DNA from 2 places in the Plantactinospora sp. A48 genome. Region 2 is predicted to be linked to the other one. Evidence: predicted binding sites of a transcription regulator. Region 2 holds the regulator's gene; the other holds the start of a gene.

Region 1 (8,564 bases), on a different contig from region 2:
GGAGACCCCGCATCCCCTCTACGCCGCGCATGCCGAGACCCTCACCCGGGCGCTGCACGCGATCACCGAGCGCGGCTACTGGTCCGCCTTTCCGGAGTCGCCGAGCCCTCGGGTGTACGGCGAGACGGCCGCCGCCGAGGGCGAGGCCGCGTTCCAGGCGTACCTGGGCACCGACTTCCCGCTGGACCAGCCCGGCACCCGGGACCGGGTGGCCACCGAGGACAGCCCGTTCGGGATCGATCTCGGGGTGCGTTACCCGCACGCCGACCCGGAGGAGCTGCTGGCCGCCGCCCGGGCCGCGCTGCCGGCCTGGCGGGACGCGGGCCCGCAGACCCGGGTCGGGGTGTGTCTGGAGATCCTCGCCCGACTGCACCGGCACATCTTCGAGTTGGCCAACGCGGTGCAGTTCACCAGCGGCCAGGCGTTCGTGATGGCGTTCCAGGCCGGCGGTGCGCACGCTCTGGACCGGGCGTTGGAGGCGATCGCCTACGCGTACTCCGAGATGACCCGGCACCCGGGCACGGCGGACTGGGAGAAGCCCGCCGGCAAGGGTGAGCCGCTGCGGATGACCAAGACGTACCATGTCGTGCCGCGCGGGATCAGCCTGGTCATCGGCTGCAACACGTTCCCGACCTGGAACTCGTACCCCGGGCTGTTCGCCTCGTTGGCCACCGGCAACCCGGTGGTGGTCAAGCCGCACCCGCGGGCCGTGCTGCCGCTCGCGATCACCGTGCGGTACGCCCGGGAGGTGCTGGCCGAGGCCGGGTTCGACCCGAACCTGGTGCTGCTGGCCGCCGAGGCGCCCGGGGAGAAGCTGGCCTCGACGCTCGCGCTGCACCCGAGCGTCCGGATCGTCGACTTCACCGGCTCCACCGCGTACGGCGACTGGCTGGAGGCCAACGCCCGGCAGGCCGCGGTCTACACCGAGAAGGCCGGCCTGAACGCGGTGATCATCGACTCCACCGACGACTTCGCCGGGATGTGCCGCAACCTCGGGTTCACCCTGACCCTCTACAGCGGCCAGATGTGTACCACCTCGCAGAACATCCTCGTTCCCCGTGACGGCATCGAGACCGACCAGGGGCACAAGAGCCTCGACGAGGTCGCCGAGGGGATCGCGGCGGCGGTCGGGAAGCTCACCGCCGACCCGGCGCGGGGCGTCGAGTTGACCGGCGCGATCGTCAACGACGGGGTGCTCAAGCGGCTGGACGAGGTCTCCGGAGTGGGCGAGACCGTGCTGCCGTCGCGGGCCGTCGAGCACCCGAAGTTCCCGGAGGCGGTGGTGCGGACCCCGACGATCGTCAGGCTCGACGCGGACGCGGCCGGGACGTACGGCCAGGAGTGGTTCGGACCGATCTCGTTCGTCATCGGCACCGATTCCACCGACCACAGCCTGGAGATCCTCCGGGAGACCGTCGGTCGCAGCGGCGCGCTGACCGCGGGGGTCTACTCGACCGACGCCGAGGTGCTGGACGCCACCGAGCGGGCGGCCCTGGACGTGGGTGTCCAGTTGTCCTGCAACCTGACCGGCGGCGTCTTCGTCAACCAGTCCGCGGCGTTCTCCGACTTCCACGCCAGCGGTGCCAACCCGGCCGCGAACGCGGCTCTCACCGACGGCGCGTACGTGGCGAACCGGTTCCGCATCGTCCAGAGCCGCCGCCCCGCCTGAGCGTTAAGGAAGGGCCCCTTGTTATCGCATTTCGTATAGCAGGGGCCCCTTCTTGACGCGGTGGGTTTCAGCCGGGCCGGCGCGTCTGCCGGCTCAGACGGACCGGCGCATCTGCAACTCGGTGAGCGCCGGCACGATGGGGTGCGGAACCCGTACCCCGGTGTCGACGAAGCCGAGCCGCTGGTACGCCCGGACGGCGCGGTCGTTACCGACGACGACCTCCAGGAGCAGCTCCGACCGACCGCACTCCCGCGACCAGGCGGCCACCGCGTCGATCAGGTCGCCGAGCAGGCCACTGCCCCGCCACGCCGGGGTCAGGTAGACGGCGAAGATCACGGTGAGGTCCGGGTCGTGCGGGGCCACCGCGCCGCCCGCGTGCCCGACCAGCCGCCCGCCGGGGTCGGCGATGAACTGTCCGCGTCGCGGGCCCGTGGCGCATTCGGCGATCCGTGCCGCGTACTCGGCGTGCGGGCGGGCCGCCGCCTCGGCGACGGTCTCCAGGAAGGCCAAGGGGGAGTCGGCCAGCATCTCCAGCCGAAGCGCCCGCATCCGACCGGCATCGGCGTTGGTCACCCGGCGTACGGTGACCGGGTCCCGGCCGCCTGACCGGCGCGGTGCGCCGTCGCCGGGACGACCTCGGGCGCCGCGATCGTGTTCCGCCCCGGAGGGCTGTCGCCGAGCCGGGCCGGCTCCGGTGCGGTGGGCACGGTCGGCTCCGGTGCGGTGGGCCGGGTCGGACCCGGAGTGGCAGGCCGGGTCGGCTCCGGAGGGGCGGGCCGGGTGGGACCCGGAGGGGCAGGCCGGCCTGGAGGGGTGGGCCGGATCGGGCCCGGGCTGGTGGGTGTGGGTGGCCGGCCTCGCGGCGCGGGCGCTCGTCATGTGTGCATGCCTACCGGTGACGTCCGGCGCCGGCAACCCGGTCGGGTCACCGGCGGAGTCCGGTACGGCTCTCCAGTGGTGTCAGGGACCGTCGGATCGGCCTCGTCCGGGTCCCAAGATTTCGAGTCTCATCTATGGGACTGCCTTCCGGGCCTGGTCCGGGCGCTGGTTTCGCTGCGCTGTCGGCCTGTCCTGGAACAGGTCTGGCCCCCGTCCGTTTTGTGGTAGTGCGCGCTCGTCACGCCTCGTGTAGCGTGCGATTTCGGCCGCCGGTTTCGAAGGCCCGCCACGGGTCATTCGTCCGGCGGCGCGGCTCGGCGCAGGCTGGACCGTGGTCCTCAGGACCCCGCGTCATCGAAGTGAGGAAGTGCACCGTGGCACAGGGCACCGTGAAGTGGTTCAACAGCGAAAAGGGCTACGGGTTCATCGCCGTCGACGGTGGGCAGGACGTGTTCGTCCACTTCTCCGCGATCCAGATGGACGGTTACAAGGCCCTCGACGACGGACAGCGCGTCGAGTTCGAGATCGCGCAGGGGCAGAAGGGCCCGCAGGCCGAGCAGGTCCGCCTCATAGCCTGAACCGGCCTCCTCGGCGCGGCCCCCAGGGCAGCGGCGTGGGCAGACGATCCGGGAAGATCGTGCCCACATCAGTCGCCGAGGAGCCCATGTGAGCGAGTCACCAGACCAGTCGTACCCGCCTGCGGAGGGACCGGCTTCCCGGTCCGGTGTGCCGGACGCGTCGGCGCCTGAACCGCAGCCGGCTTCCGGGCTGCCGTCGGCACCCGGAACGCAGCCGCCGGCCTCACCGATGCGGGTCGGCGACGATCCGGTCGGGTCATCCGGCTGGCCGCACCCGGCTCCCGGCGGCGTACCAGGCGACGTGGGTCAACCGGGTGTTGCCGGCTGGCCTGCCCACGGCGGCTGGGCCCAACCCGCCGCGGCTGGTTGGGCGTACCCCGGAGGTTGGCCGGTGGGGTATGACTGGAACGACCCGCTGGTGAATCCGCCCGGTGCCGGGATGGGCGGCTGGTTCGCCCGGTGCTGGTCGGCGGCCCAGCGGAGCTGGCGTCCGCTGGTGGTCCTCATACTGATCACCGGGGCGTTGCCGGCGATCGTCTTCGGCCTGCTGTCACCGCTCTACACGCCGGCGTCCATGACCGGGGGGCCCACTCCCATGGCTGGGGCCGACCCGGGTGAGGCCGCGGCCCTGCTGCGGGAACTGCTGGCCTACGAGGGTGTCGTGCTGGCCGCCGCCGTCGTGATGAGCCTCGTCCAGGCGGTCGGCTGGGCGGGCGGAACATGGATCCTCGCCCGGCAGGCGGCCGGTCACCCGGCGGCGATCGGAGCGGCGTTCCGCTACGGCCTGCGTCGGGCACCTGCCCTCTGGGGCTGGTACCTGCTCTGCGACGTGATCGTGCTGGCCGGATTCTGCGCCTGTTTCCTGCCCGCCGTCTATCTCGGGTTCGCGCTCAGCCTCGCCGGCCCGGTCTACCTCTTCGAGCGCGTCAACCCGATCTCCCGCTCGTTCGGCATGGTCCATGCCCGGTTTGGCATGGTGCTCGGTCGAGTGGCGACGGTGGTCGGACTGGCCCTGGCCGGTGGCGTGGTGGTCGTGATCATCCAGGTGATCGGGCAGGCGACAGGTGGAACCGGGCCAACCGGCGTGCCGGCCTTCTCACCCGTGTTCGTCCTGACGACCGTGCTGGTGGGGCTGCTCTACGCCCCGATCTACCTTCTCGTGCTGATCGGGCTGGTGATCACGTACGCCGAACAGCGGGCTGTGGAGGCGCCGGTGAACGCCGGCCAACTCGCGGACGAACTGGACTGATCTGCTCGGTAGGCGCTTGCACTCGATGGGGGAGAGTGCTAAACAAGGGATTGGCACTCGCGTAGTGTGAGTGCCAATGGTCGGGGCGGTAGGGCCACGGTCGCGAGGACCCGGAGGAACGGGGAGACGCGGCACATGGCCGGTCGTCGCGGGCTGTCCGCCCGGCCGACGGACGTCACTGTCGCCTTGTGCGTCGGAGTCGACCGAGCACCACAGGTGCCGGCGACGCCGCGAACAAGCGCAGTAGTGACGTCCGAAGGTGCGTAGTCAGGCGGCAGGTTCGGGCCAACCGGTCCCGGGCGGCCGCGAGTGTCCAGGAGGACAACGCCGTATGGCCAAGATGATCGCGTTCGACGAAGAGGCGCGCCGCGGCCTCGAGCGGGGCATGAACCAGCTCGCTGACGCCGTCAGGGTGACCCTCGGCCCCAAGGGCCGCAACGTCGTGCTCGAGAAGAAGTGGGGCGCGCCCACCATCACCAACGATGGTGTGAGCATCGCCAAGGAGATCGAGCTCGAGGACCCGTACGAGAAGATCGGCGCCGAGCTGGTCAAGGAGGTCGCCAAGAAGACCGACGACGTGGCCGGTGACGGCACGACGACGGCGACCGTCCTGGCCCAGGCGCTGGTTCGGGAGGGCCTGCGCAACGTCGCGGCCGGCGCGAACCCGATGGCCCTGAAGCGGGGCATCGAGGCCGCCGTCGCGAACGTGTCCGAGGAGCTGTCCAAGCTCGCCAAGGACATCGAGACCAAGGAGCAGATCGCCTCCACCGCCTCCATCTCCGCCGGTGACACCAGCGTCGGGGAGATCATCGCCGAGGCGATGGACAAGGTCGGCAAGGAAGGCGTCATCACCGTCGAGGAGAGCAACACCTTCGGCCTGGAGCTTGAGCTCACCGAGGGTATGCGCTTCGACAAGGGCTACATCTCGCCCTACTTCTGGACCGACGCGGAGCGTATGGAGGCCGTCCTCGACGACCCCTACGTGCTGATCGTGAACAGCAAGATCTCGTCGGTCAAGGACCTGCTGCCGATCCTCGAGAAGGTCATGCAGTCGGGCAAGCCGCTGGTCATCATCGCCGAGGACGTCGAGGGCGAGGCCCTGGCCACCCTGGTCGTCAACAAGGTGCGTGGCACCTTCAAGTCGGTCGCCGTGAAGGCGCCGGGCTTCGGTGACCGCCGCAAGGCCATGCTGACCGACATCGCCATCCTCACCGGTGGCCAGGTCATCAGCGAAGAGGTCGGCCTCAAGCTGGACGCCGTGGGCATCGACATGCTGGGCCGTGCCCGCAAGGTCGTGGTGACCAAGGACGAGACCACCATGGTCGAGGGTGCCGGCGACGCCGAGCAGATCAACGGCCGGGTGAACCAGATCCGCGCCGAGATCGAGAAGAGCGACTCCGACTACGACCGGGAGAAGCTGCAGGAGCGCCTGGCCAAGCTGGCCGGCGGTGTTGCGGTGATCAAGGTCGGCGCGGCCACCGAGGTCGAGCTGAAGGAGCGCAAGCACCGCATCGAGGACGCCGTGCGTAACGCGAAGGCGGCCGTCGAGGAGGGCATCGTCCCGGGTGGTGGCGTCGCGCTGGTCCAGGCCGGCAAGACCGCCTTCGAGAAGCTGGACCTGACCGGTGACGAGGCGACCGGCGCGCAGATCGTCAAGATCGCGCTGGACGCCCCGCTGCGGCAGATCGCCGTCAACGCCGGTCTTGAGGGTGGCGTCGTGGTCGAGCGGGTTCGCAACCTCGACCCCGGTCACGGCCTGAACGCCGCGACCGGCGAGTACGTCGACCTGCTCCAGGCCGGCATCATCGACCCGGCCAAGGTCACCCGGTCGGCGCTGCAGAACGCAGCATCGATCGCGGCCCTGTTCCTCACCACCGAGGCCGTTGTCGCGGACAAGCCGGAGAAGACCCCGGCCGCACCGGCCGCCCCGGGCGGCGGGGACATGGACTTCTGAGTCCACCCCGGAACGCGAGTTCCACGAGCACCATCACGGCCGAGCCGGTCGGGTCCACTGGGCCCGGCCGGCTCGGCCGCGTCAGCCGGACCCACGCCGGTGGCCGTCCGCATCACTCCGGAGTCGGCTCCGGAGCGGGTACGGGAGCGTCGACCAGCTCCGCCACCTCAGCCGGCGGCTCCTGATCCGAACCGTCAGCCTCAGCCAACTGGTCGACGTCACCGAGGTCGAGTCGATCCATGGCCGGCCGATCCAGGGCCGGTCCCGGTGGTGCCCCGATCGGGTCGTCGGGCGTCTCCTGGTGCGTTGTCATGGTCGAACACCCCCGAGGCAACGGTAGGGCGGCCAACGCCGGACGAAGCGGCGAATGGCGCTATCGGATCATGACTCCCGTTCGTCCCGTTGTGGAGCTGACCCGCCTGCGGCCTCGCACTGGACTGCGGACCGGTTGGCCTGGCAGGGAGCACAACATCCCACTGCATCCCATCCGGGCGCGACGGCCTCGGCACGGACATCCGGGTCGAAACCTGGCGAACTGAGCCCGACGCCGGCAGTCACGGAGCTGGCGGAGCAGGGCGGTTCCAGGTCCGCATTGAACGCCGGAGGTGTCGTCCGGTCGGCATGTCCGGATCGCGCCGGAATAACGTACCGGATTGTCTGGTTTTGGGGTGACGGGCGACACGGCTCGGGTGGAATCCCGGGGGCCGGGCGGTGGTTACATCCACCGTACGACCGAGTACCGGCAGCGCCCTTGGGTCCACGCGGCGCGACGAGGTCCTGGAAGTCGCGGTCGGTCTGTGAGCGGCCCGTGGTGCCTGCTCCGGCCGGGAATGCCGGGGGCGGGCCGGTCGTTGTACCGGGTTCGCCCGAGAGCGTGAGCAGCGCCCCCGGCCTGCGTGAACCACGGGTCGAGTCATCCCCCCGGTTCGAGTTTCCCCCTGATCTTCTTGCCCGCGTCCGCGTGGCCCTGCGTGCCCGCGTGTGCGTCGGCGTCTCCCCCAACCCCCTTGTGGATTGGAGCCCCCACCATGAACACGATCCTGCGTAACACCCTGCTGCGTAAGAGCCTGCTGAGCATCGCCGGTCTGAGCATCACCGGCGGACTGATCGCCGGCCCCGTCACCACCGCCCTCGCCACCCCCACCACCGCCCACACGACTGCTGCTGCGGTCGCCACCGCCGGCCAACCCACCGCCGCCTCGTCGCCGCAGGGCGCACAGAGTCACATCGACCTGACCGACGAGCAGACGACCAACGCCAAGGCGATCATCGCCGCCACCAAGCACAACGGCCTGGACCAGCGCGCCGCCGTCATCTCCATCGCCACCGCCCTGCAGGAATCCAAACTCCAGAACCTCGGCGACCTCGGCGACGCCAACGACCACGACTCCCTGGGCCTGTTCCAACAGCGTCCCACCTCCGGCTGGGGCACACCCGAGCAGATCACCAACCCCGAATACGCCACCACCGCCTTCCAGAAGGCCCTCAAGGACGTCCCCGACTGGCACAACCTGCCCCTGACCGACGCCGCCCAGAAGGTTCAGGTCTCGGCCTACCCCGACGCCTACGCCCAATGGGAAACCCAGGCCACCGACCTGGTCACCCACTACTGGAACAGCTGACCCACCCCAACCAACCCCACACCCACACCACCACGCTGCTGGCCGGACCCCACCCCCGGGGCCCGGCCAGCAGCATCCCCACACCCGAAACTCCCACCGGACCGGCCCGCCAACGAGCCACCTCACCACCACGGGACCGGCGCCAGCAGGCGACCCACCCCACCACAGCCCGCCAACCTCATCCAGTCACAACCGGTAACGGCGACGACGAGCCAGACCCTTTTAGGCGCCCATGTCTGCGAGTCATATATGTGCCTCTCAGACATGGACATCAGGTCGGCACACCGACCCGATGAAACTCACGCACCGTCACCAAGGATCCTCCACTTGCGAAGGACCCCTCAACTCGTCAGAAGCCCTCGCCCTCACCTCACGGCTCGGACCGCGGCATACGCGTCAACCAGACCCGCACCGCTCGCGTCCGGACCGATCGCGCAGCGGCTGCCCGACCGGTCGGTGCCCGTGCTGCCCGGTCGGTCCGTTCGGTCCTTGTCCGTGCTGTCCGTGCTGTCCGTGCTGTCCGTGCTGCCCGGTCGGTCCGTTCGATCGCTGTTCGGGGGGCCGATGCTGGCGGGTGGGTTCACCGGGGTGGCGGTGTCGGCGAGGATTCGCC
Region 2 (8,564 bases):
GTACGCCGGACGGCGTCGGTGGTCAGTGTCTCGCCCTTCTCGATCAGTTCGAGGAGTTCGGTGAAGAGGCGCTCGGCGAGCGCGTTGTCGGCGGGCGCACCGGTGATCGTGATCTCGTTGCCACGGACGTGTACGTCGCTGCCGATCGAGCGCTCGACGAGTCGGAGGATCTCATCGCCGGCGCCCAGCAGGTTGACCATGATCTGCGGGTCGGGCACCGTGATCCTGGTCTGCACCCGGGGCTGGCCGGGGGGTGGAGTGCCGGTCATAGGTCGGGCCGTACGGCCCTACGCCACCTGCTCTCGATCTCGGTGCCGCGCCCCGGTGGCGCGACGTGCGGTCGTACCCACCATCGTATCCGTTGAACGCCGGGACGACCCCGCCCATTTCCGCCCGTGCCGCGTCCGCTGCCCGCCTCGCCGGATCGTGGGCCGGGGTCAGGCCCGGAAGTCGTACCGGTCGAACGCCTCCTGGCGGCGGGTGAACCGGTAGGTGGCCCAGTGCATCCGTACCACCGTGCCGGTCCGGTCCCGGGTGAGCCGCAGCAGCTCTCCCACCTCTCGCCCGGAAACCGTACGAAACATGTCTGGATTGTCCGGAAGTGGGGCGAAAACCGCCGGCGGGACGCCCGCCGGACTGTCGGCGGCGCTGGCCCGCAGGGCGCCGTCATGCCAGGAGAAGAGGTACTCGAAACCCTCGCCCCACCAGCGTCCCAGCATCCCCCGGTACGCCGGGGGCGCCGGCTCACCCGGCGCCCACGGCTCGATGTCGGCCGGATCGTCCCGGACCGCCACCGCCATCAGCTCGTGCGGCAACTCGCCGATCTCGATCGCCGTGCCGGAGGACGCGAGCACGGCGCAGCCCATGGCCTTCGGGGTGTCGGCCCCGCCACGCCGGCCGTACACCCCGGCCAGGAAACCCGGCATGGCGCCACCGTGGCCGACATGTACCACCCGATCCCCCTGGGGCACCAGCATCAGCCCGAGGCCGAACCCGGCCCGCCAGGAGGTCTCCTCGACGACCGTGCGGGGCCAGCGCATCTCGTCCACGGTTTCCGGTCGCAGCACCCTCGCGTCCGGGTCCACGGTCGCCGGGTCGGCCAGGAACGCCGCCCAGCGCGCCATGTCGCCGGCCGTGCTCCACAGCTGCGCCGCCGGGGAGACCGCGTCGAGGTCGATCGGTGGCTCCGGCCGCGCCTCGTCGGAGTACGCGTCGACCAGGAACCCGGTGGCCGCCCGGGGTCCCGGCTCGATCCCGGTGCCGGTCAGACCCAGCGGCCCGAGGATCCGCTCGGCCAGCACCTCGGCCCAGGTACCGCCGCGCAGCCGGCCCACCGCGTGGCCCAGCAGGGACAGGCTCAGATTCGAGTAGTGGTAGCGCCGGCCGGGCGGGAGCACCCGCTCGGCCTCGGCCAACTCGGCCAGCAGCCGGTCCACGTCCGGGTTCCGCAGCGTGTCCCAGACATCGCCGGGCGGCTCCCGTTGCAGGCCGGCGGTGTGCGACAGCAGCCGGGACACGGTCAGCTCACGATGCTCGGGCACGTCCAGGTGGCGGCCGATCGGGTCGTCCAGGTCGAGCAGCCCGTCATCCCGGCACTGCAACACCAGCACCGCGGTGAGGGTCTTGGTGACCGACCCGATCCGGAACCGGGTGTCCGCGTCGAGCGGGGTGTCGTTGCCCGTCGAGCCGACCGCGCAGAACCACGGCGGCCGGTCGGCCCGGTGCAGTGCGACGGCCAACGCGGGTATCCGGCCGGACGCCTGCACCCGCCGGGTCATCCGTTCCAGTTGCCGCTGTACGTCCGTCATCGCCGCGTCCCCCGACTCCGCCCGGCGCGGTCACCCGGCCCGGCGTACCGGCCGGTGGCCCACTCGCTGCTCAGCATGGCGGTCGGCGGGTCAGGGACAGAGCATGGGGCCGAGCGGGGCACCGCCCAGCACATGGGCGTGGGCGTGCGCGACCTCCTGCCCACTGTTCGGCCCGGTGTTGAAGATCAGCCGGAACCCGTCGGCCGCCACCCCCTCGTGCTCGGCGACCACCGCCGCGGTGGCCAGTACCTCGGCGGTCACCGTCGGGTCAGCCTCGGCCATCGTCACCACATCCGCGAAGTGCTCCTTCGGGATCACCAGCACGTGTACCGGGGCCTTCGGGTTGATGTCCCGGAACGCGAGCGTGGTGTCGGTCTCCCGGACGATGGTCGCCGGGATCTCCCCGGCCACGATGCGGCAGAACAGGCAGTCGTCGTTTCCCACCAGCGCATGGTAGGCCACGAAGTGAGGGCCCCCGGCCAGGCGGCACGGTCGGGCGGCGCACGGCACCGTCCGGCAGCCGGCCCGGTGCGGTCGTGGGGCAGGATGATCGGCATGAGGCGACGGGCGGTACTGGTCACCGGGGCGTCCCGGGGCATCGGGCGGGCGATCGCGATGGCGTTCGCCGCCGACGGCGACCGGGTGGCCGTACACCACCGGGACTCGGCGGCGCTGGCCGAGCAGTTGCGCGACTCGCTGCCCGGCGGCGGGCACACGGTGGTCCAGGCCGACCTGGCCGACCCGGACGCCGTACGGGCCATGGTGGACAGCGCCGCCGACCAACTGGGCGGGCTGGACGTCCTGGTCAACAACGCCGGCCTGTTCACGGCGCACCCCATCGTGGAGACGGACTACGACCAGTGGCAACGGCACTGGCGTCGCACCCTGGACACCAACCTGCTCGGCCCGGCGAACGCCTGCTGGTGCGCCGTACGCCACCTGCGGGAACGGGGTGGCGGGCGGATCATCAACGTCTCGTCCCGGGGTGCGTTCCGGGGCGAGCCGGACGCCCCGGCCTACGGCGCGAGCAAGGCCGGTCTCAACGCGCTGGGCCAGTCCCTCGCGGTGGCGCTGGCGCCGCACGGGATCGCCGTCGCCACCGTCGCGCCGGGCTTCGTCGAGACGGACATGACGAACGAACACCTCAAGGCCGAGCGCGGCGCCGCGATCCGGGCGCAGAGCCCGTTCGGCCGGGTGGCCCAGCCGGAGGAGATCGCCTCGGCCGTCCACTGGCTCGCCTCACCAGCGGCGGAGTGGGCCTCCGGCACCGTGATCGACCTCAACGGCGCCTCGTACCTGCGCACCTGAACACCACCCGGCACAGACCCACCTGAACACCGCCCCGGCGCCGCTCGTGGTGCGGGCCGTCACCGAGGGACGGGCGTCACCAGCGGCGCAGCCGGGTCGACAGCACGGCCAGCGCGGCAACGCCAGCGGTCGAGGTACGCAGCACCGCGTCGCCCAACCGCACCGGCACCGCGCCCGCGGCCACGAACGTCGCCAGCTCGTCCGGGGTGATGCCACCCTCGGGCCCCACCACCAGGATGATCTCCCCACCTGGCGGCAGGTCGAGCGCGGTGAGCCGCTCGGTGGCCTCCTCGTGCAGCACCACCGCGGCGCTCGCGCCGGACAGCCGGGCAGCGAGCCCCCCGGTGGAGCAGTCCGGGTCGCCGGAAACCACCGGCAGCCACGGCCGGCGGGACTGCTTGGCCGCCTCCCGGGCCGTGGCCACCCACTTCTGGCGGGCCCGGTCGCCCCGGTCGCCACGCCACTGCGCGACCGAACGGGCGGCCGCCCACGGAACGATCTCGTCGACACCCACCTCGGTCATCGCCTGCACCGCCAGCTCGCCCCGGTCTCCCTTGGCGATCCCCTGCGCGACCACGAGCCGAGGGTCGGGCGGCTCGGCGTACCAGCGGGTGGTGACGGACAGCTCAAGACTGCCCCGGCCGACGGCCCGGACCACCGCGCCGGCCGTGCCACCCCGCCCGTCCGCGAGCAGCAGTTCCTCGCCCGGCCGCAGCCGCTGCACGGTCGCCGCGTGGTGCCCCTCCGGACCGTCGAGCAGGTACGTCTCACCGTCGGGCAACGCCTCGACCAGGAACAACGGCGCGCTCATCGGTACCGGTCAGGCGTGGCCGTTGAAGGCGTCCCGCATCCGGGAGAAGAACCCGCCCTGCTTGGTCAGCTCGGCGACCTCCTCGCCCCGGGTCTTGGCGAAGTCGCGCAGCATCCGCTCCTGGTCGGCGTCGAGTTTGGTGGGGGTACGCACGTCCAGGTGGACGTAGAGGTCGCCCCGACCGGTGCCGCGCAGGTGCGGTACGCCCCGGGCCCGCAGCCGCAGGGTGCTGCCCGGCTGGGTGCCCGCCTTCACGTCGACCGGTTCCTCGCTGTCCAGCGTCTTGATCGTCAGTCGGGTCCCCAGCGCCGCCGCCGTCATCGGAACGGTGACCCGGCAGTGCAGGTCGTCGCCCTTTCGCGAGTAGACGTCGTGCGGTCGCTCGTGGATCTCGACGTACAGGTCACCCGCCGTGCCGCCGCCGGGGCCCACCTCGCCCTGCTGGGCCAGCCGGATCCGCATCCCGTCCTCGACCCCGGCCGGGATCTTGACGGTGAGCGACCGGCGGGTCCGGACCCGGCCGTCACCGGCGCAGGTGGGACAGGGGTGCGGGATGATCGTCCCGTAGCCCTGGCAGACCGCGCACGGCCGGGACGACACCACCTGGCCCAGGAAGGTGCGCTGCACCGACTGGACCTCACCCCGACCGCCGCACGTCTCGCAGGTGGCCAGGTGGGTGCCGGCCGCCGTGCCCGCCCCCGAGCAGGTGGTGCAGAGCACCGCCGTGTCCACGGTGATCGGCGCCTCGACCCCGAACGCGGTCTCGTGCAGGTCGAGTTCGAGCCGCAGGATCGCGTCCGAGCCGGGCCGGGTCCGGGGCCGTGGCCCACGACCCGCGCCGCCGCCCGCCGCACCGAAGAAGGCGTCCATGATGTCCTGGAACCCGACGAACGGTCCGGCGCCGCCCGGGCCGGCCCCGCCACCCCCGCCGGGGGCGAGCGGGTCGCCACCCAGGTCGACGATCTGCCGCTTCTGGTCGTCGGAGAGGACCTCGTACGCGGCGTTGATCTCCTTGAAGCGGTCGTGCGCCGCCGGGTCCGGGTTGACGTCCGGGTGGTACTGCCGCGCCAACTTGCGGTAGGCGCGCTTGATCTCGTCATCCGAGGCGTCCCGGCTCACGCCGAGGATCCCGTAGTAGTCCCTGGTCACTGCGTTCCGTGTCCCCATGTCGATCTCGCGTCGGCCGCCGGTCGGCAGGTCGGTTCAGTTCTGCGCCAGCAGGTCACCCACGTAGCGTGCCACGGCACGCACAGTGGCGATCGTGCCGGGGTAATCCATCCGGGTCGGTCCCAGCACACCCAGCCCGCCCACGATGGTCGCACCCGGGCCGTAGCCGGTGCTGACCACTGACGCGGCCCGCAGATTGTCGATCTCGTTCTCGTCGCCGATCCGGACCCGGGTCATGCTCGGCTCCGCCTCCCCGATCAGCTTGAGCAGGATGACCTCCTCCTCCAACGCTTCCAGGATGGGTCGCAGTGACCCCTGGAAGTCGAGCAGCCCGGCCCGGGTCAGGTTGGCCGTTCCGGCCAGCGCGATCCGCTCCTCGTGCCGTTCGACAAGTGTCTCCAGCAACACGCTGGCGAGCGTGGCCATGGCCATCCGCAGGCGCGGCACCGCCTCGTCGACGAGGGCCTGCACCAGTGGGGGTGTGTCGGACAGCTTGGTCCCGACCAGTTTCTCGTTGACCAGCCGCCGCAGGTCGAGCACATCCTCGGCCGGCACCGGACCGGGCAGTTCCACCAACCGCTGCTCGACCCGGCCGGTGTCGGCGATCATCACCAGCATCAGCCGGGTGGTGGAGATCGACACCAGTTCCAGATGCCGCACGGAGGACCGGGCCAGGCTCGGGTACTGCACCACGGCGACCTGGCGGGTGAGCTGGGCCAGCAGGCGTACGGTCCGGTGCACCACGTCGTCCAGGTCGACCGCGCCCACCAGGAACCGCTCGATCGCCCGGCGCTCGGCCGGGCTGAGCGGTTTGACCCGGGACAACCGGTCGACGAAGAGCCGGTAGCCCCGGTCGGTGGGCACCCGGCCCGCGCTGGTGTGTGGCTGCCGGATGTAGCCCTCCTCCTCCAGCACGGCCATGTCGTTGCGGACCGTGGCGGGCGACACACCGAGCTGGTGCCGTTCGACCAGCGCCCGACTGCCGACCGGCTCCTGGGTGGCGACGTAGTCCTCCACGATCGCCCGCAGGACGTCGAGCTTGCGTTCGTCGAGACCCATCTTCACCTCCCGACCGCCGACACCTGTGCCTGGCACTCGACTGTAGCGAGTGCCAGTCTACGACGCCCGGTCCCGTCACCGCGATCATCGCTTTCCGCACCGCGCCCGAAACCGCCACCCACGGGTCGACGCCGGGCGATCCGGGGGTGCTGGCGCGAGGTGCGCGGGCCCCCTACCGTGACCCCATGACCGAACCACCTCGCCCACCGGCCGCGCCCGGTTCCGGCGACGAGTCCGCGGACCCCACCGCTCAGCTTCCACCACAGGCGCCGTCCTCCGCATCCCCGACTTCCGCTTTTCCGGCCCCCTCCGCCGCCCCGGACCCCGAGCCCCCGGCTTCGGCTCCCCCGGCCGCCGGATATCCGCCGCCGGGCGGCAGCTACCCACCCGGCGACGCCCCGCAACCACCGACCGGGGGCTACGGCGGAAGCCCCGGCCCCGGTGGCCCCGAGGGTCCCGGTGGGCCCGGATATCCGCCGGGCGGCGGGTACGGCCCCGGCGGATACGGCCCGGGTAGCGGCCCCGGCGGATACGGCCCAGGCAGCGGCCCCGGCGGGTACGGCCCAGGCAGCGGCCCCGGCGGATACGGCGGCCCGGTCCCCGGCGGGTACGCCAGCAACGACGACCGGGTCTGGGCGCTGGTGGCGCACTTCGGCGGTCCGGTCGGGGTGGTGGTCGGTGGCGGTCTGCTCGGCTGGGTCGCCCCGCTGGTCGCCCTGATGGGGCGGGGTCAGCAGTCGCCGGCGGTTCGGGCCCACTCGATCGGCGCGCTGAACTTCCAGATCACCTGGGCGGTCGCGGTCGCGCTCGGCTGGGTGGTCGCCGGGATCACCTGCGGGCTGTTGTTCTTCATCCCGCTGCTGGTCTGGCTGGTACCGGTGATCTTCGGCATCATCGGCGGCGTCAAGGCCAACGAGGGTCAGCTCTACCGCTACCCGGCCAGCTACGACTTCGTGAAGCGCTGACCGCGCGGGAAACCGGACCGGGACTCAGGGGAGGAGGTCGCGCACGACGGCGTCGGCGAGGAGCCGGCCGCGCAGCGTGAGCACGGCCTGGTCGGTGGCGTACGGCGCCGGTTCGAGCAGGCCGTCCGTCAGCGCCCGCTTCGCCGCCGCCCGCCCCGACTCGTCCAGCGTCGCCAGTGGCAGCCCGTCGGCCAGCCGCAGCCGCAGCATCACGTCCTCGGTCCGCCGGTCCGCCTCGGTCAACACCTCCCGGCCCTGTCCCGGTGAGCGGCCCGAGGCCAGCCGCTTCGCGTACGCCGTGGGGTGTTTGACGTTCCACCAGCGCACGCCGCCGACGTGGCTGTGCGCCCCCGGGCCGAGGCCCCACCAGTCCGCGCCCGTCCAGTAGAGCAGGTTGTGCCGGCAGCGGGCCGCCGGCGAGGTGGCCCAGTTGGACACCTCGTACCAGCCGAAGCCGGCGGCCGACAGCGCGGCCTCCGCCGCCAGGTAGCGGTCCGCGGCCACGTCGTCGGACGGGTACGGCAGCTCCCCGCGACGCACCCGGGCCGCCAGCCGGGTGCCGTCCTCGACGATCAGCGAGTACGCGCTGACATGGTCGACTCCCGCGGCTGTCGCCTGGGCCAGCGACTCGGCGAAGTCCTCCGGACTCTCCCCCGGGGTTCCGTAGATCAGATCCAGGTTGACGTGCGCGAACCCGGCCTCCCGGGCCTCCCGGGCGGCGGCGGTGGCCCGCCCCGGCCGGTGCCTGCGGTCCAGCACGGCCAGCACCCCCGGCGCGGCCGACTGCATGCCCAGGGAGATCCGGTTGTAGCCGGCCGCCCGCAACGCGGCCAGCGACTCCGGGGTCACCGACTCGGGGTTGGCCTCGGTGGTCACCTCCACGTCGGGCGCGAGCCCCCAGGTCTGGTCGATGCCGTCCAGGATCCGGGCCAGGTCGTCGGCGCTGAGCAGGGTCGGCGTGCCGCCGCCCACGAAGACCGTGTCCACCCGACGGGGCGGCGCGGTCGCGAGCACCCGCCGGGCCAGCGCCAGCTCGGCCAGCACCGAATCCGGGTACGTCTCGCGGCTCCCGCCGCCGCCCAGCTCGCTCGCGGTGTAGGTGTTGAAGTCGCAGTATCCGCAGCGGCTGGCGCAGAACGGTACGTGGACGTACACGCCGAACCCACGCCCGCCCACGTCGGCGAGCGCCGCCCGGGGCAGGGCGCCGTCGTCGGGTACGGGTTCACCATCTGGGAGGGCACCGGGCATGACGACTATTGTGCGCGCATGACTGAGGCCGTCGACCAGCTCATCCGGGTGTCCACCGCCGCCGGGGTGACCACGCTCACCCTGGACAGCCCGCACAACCGCAACGCGCTGTCCACCCCGCTGATGACCCAGCTGCTGGACACGCTCGCGGTGGCGGTCGCCGACGACGCGGTCCGGGTGGTCGTGCTGGCCCACACC

Evidence for each region. The regulator HrcA, encoded in region 2, represses chaperone genes, less so after heat shock. The targets are predictions, from matches to a motif close to GGTTNGCACNCTCNNNNNGAGNGTGCNAACC.
Region 1: groL (chaperonin GroEL) is a predicted target of HrcA. The motif match lies at 4,424-4,454, and genes of this name have one in related genera.

Annotation. Positions count from the first base shown of each region.
Region 1 is NZ_JBTIXF010000008.1:66,389-74,952, forward strand. It holds gene paaN (phenylacetic acid degradation protein PaaN) at 1-1,669, shown strand, start outside; gene ACXN5W_RS06690 (GNAT family N-acetyltransferase) at 1,763-2,218, opposite strand; gene ACXN5W_RS06695 (hypothetical protein) at 2,239-2,376, opposite strand; gene ACXN5W_RS06700 (cold-shock protein) at 2,923-3,126, shown strand; gene ACXN5W_RS06705 (hypothetical protein) at 3,518-4,375, shown strand; gene groL (chaperonin GroEL) at 4,707-6,329, shown strand; gene ACXN5W_RS06715 (hypothetical protein) at 6,442-6,642, opposite strand; gene ACXN5W_RS06720 (hypothetical protein) at 7,358-7,951, shown strand; gene ACXN5W_RS06725 (S8 family serine peptidase) at 8,317-8,564, opposite strand, start outside.
Region 2 is NZ_JBTIXF010000018.1:84,434-92,997, forward strand. It holds gene ACXN5W_RS12720 (PhoH family protein) at 1-269, opposite strand, end outside; gene ACXN5W_RS12725 (serine hydrolase domain-containing protein) at 438-1,808, opposite strand; gene ACXN5W_RS12730 (histidine triad nucleotide-binding protein) at 1,899-2,252, opposite strand; gene ACXN5W_RS12735 (SDR family NAD(P)-dependent oxidoreductase) at 2,364-3,116, shown strand; gene ACXN5W_RS12740 (16S rRNA (uracil(1498)-N(3))-methyltransferase) at 3,193-3,927, opposite strand; gene dnaJ (molecular chaperone DnaJ) at 3,937-5,076, opposite strand; gene hrcA (heat-inducible transcriptional repressor HrcA) at 5,131-6,153, opposite strand; gene ACXN5W_RS12755 (DUF4870 domain-containing protein) at 6,339-7,118, shown strand; gene hemW (radical SAM family heme chaperone HemW) at 7,143-8,366, opposite strand; gene ACXN5W_RS12765 (enoyl-CoA hydratase-related protein) at 8,385-8,564, shown strand, end outside.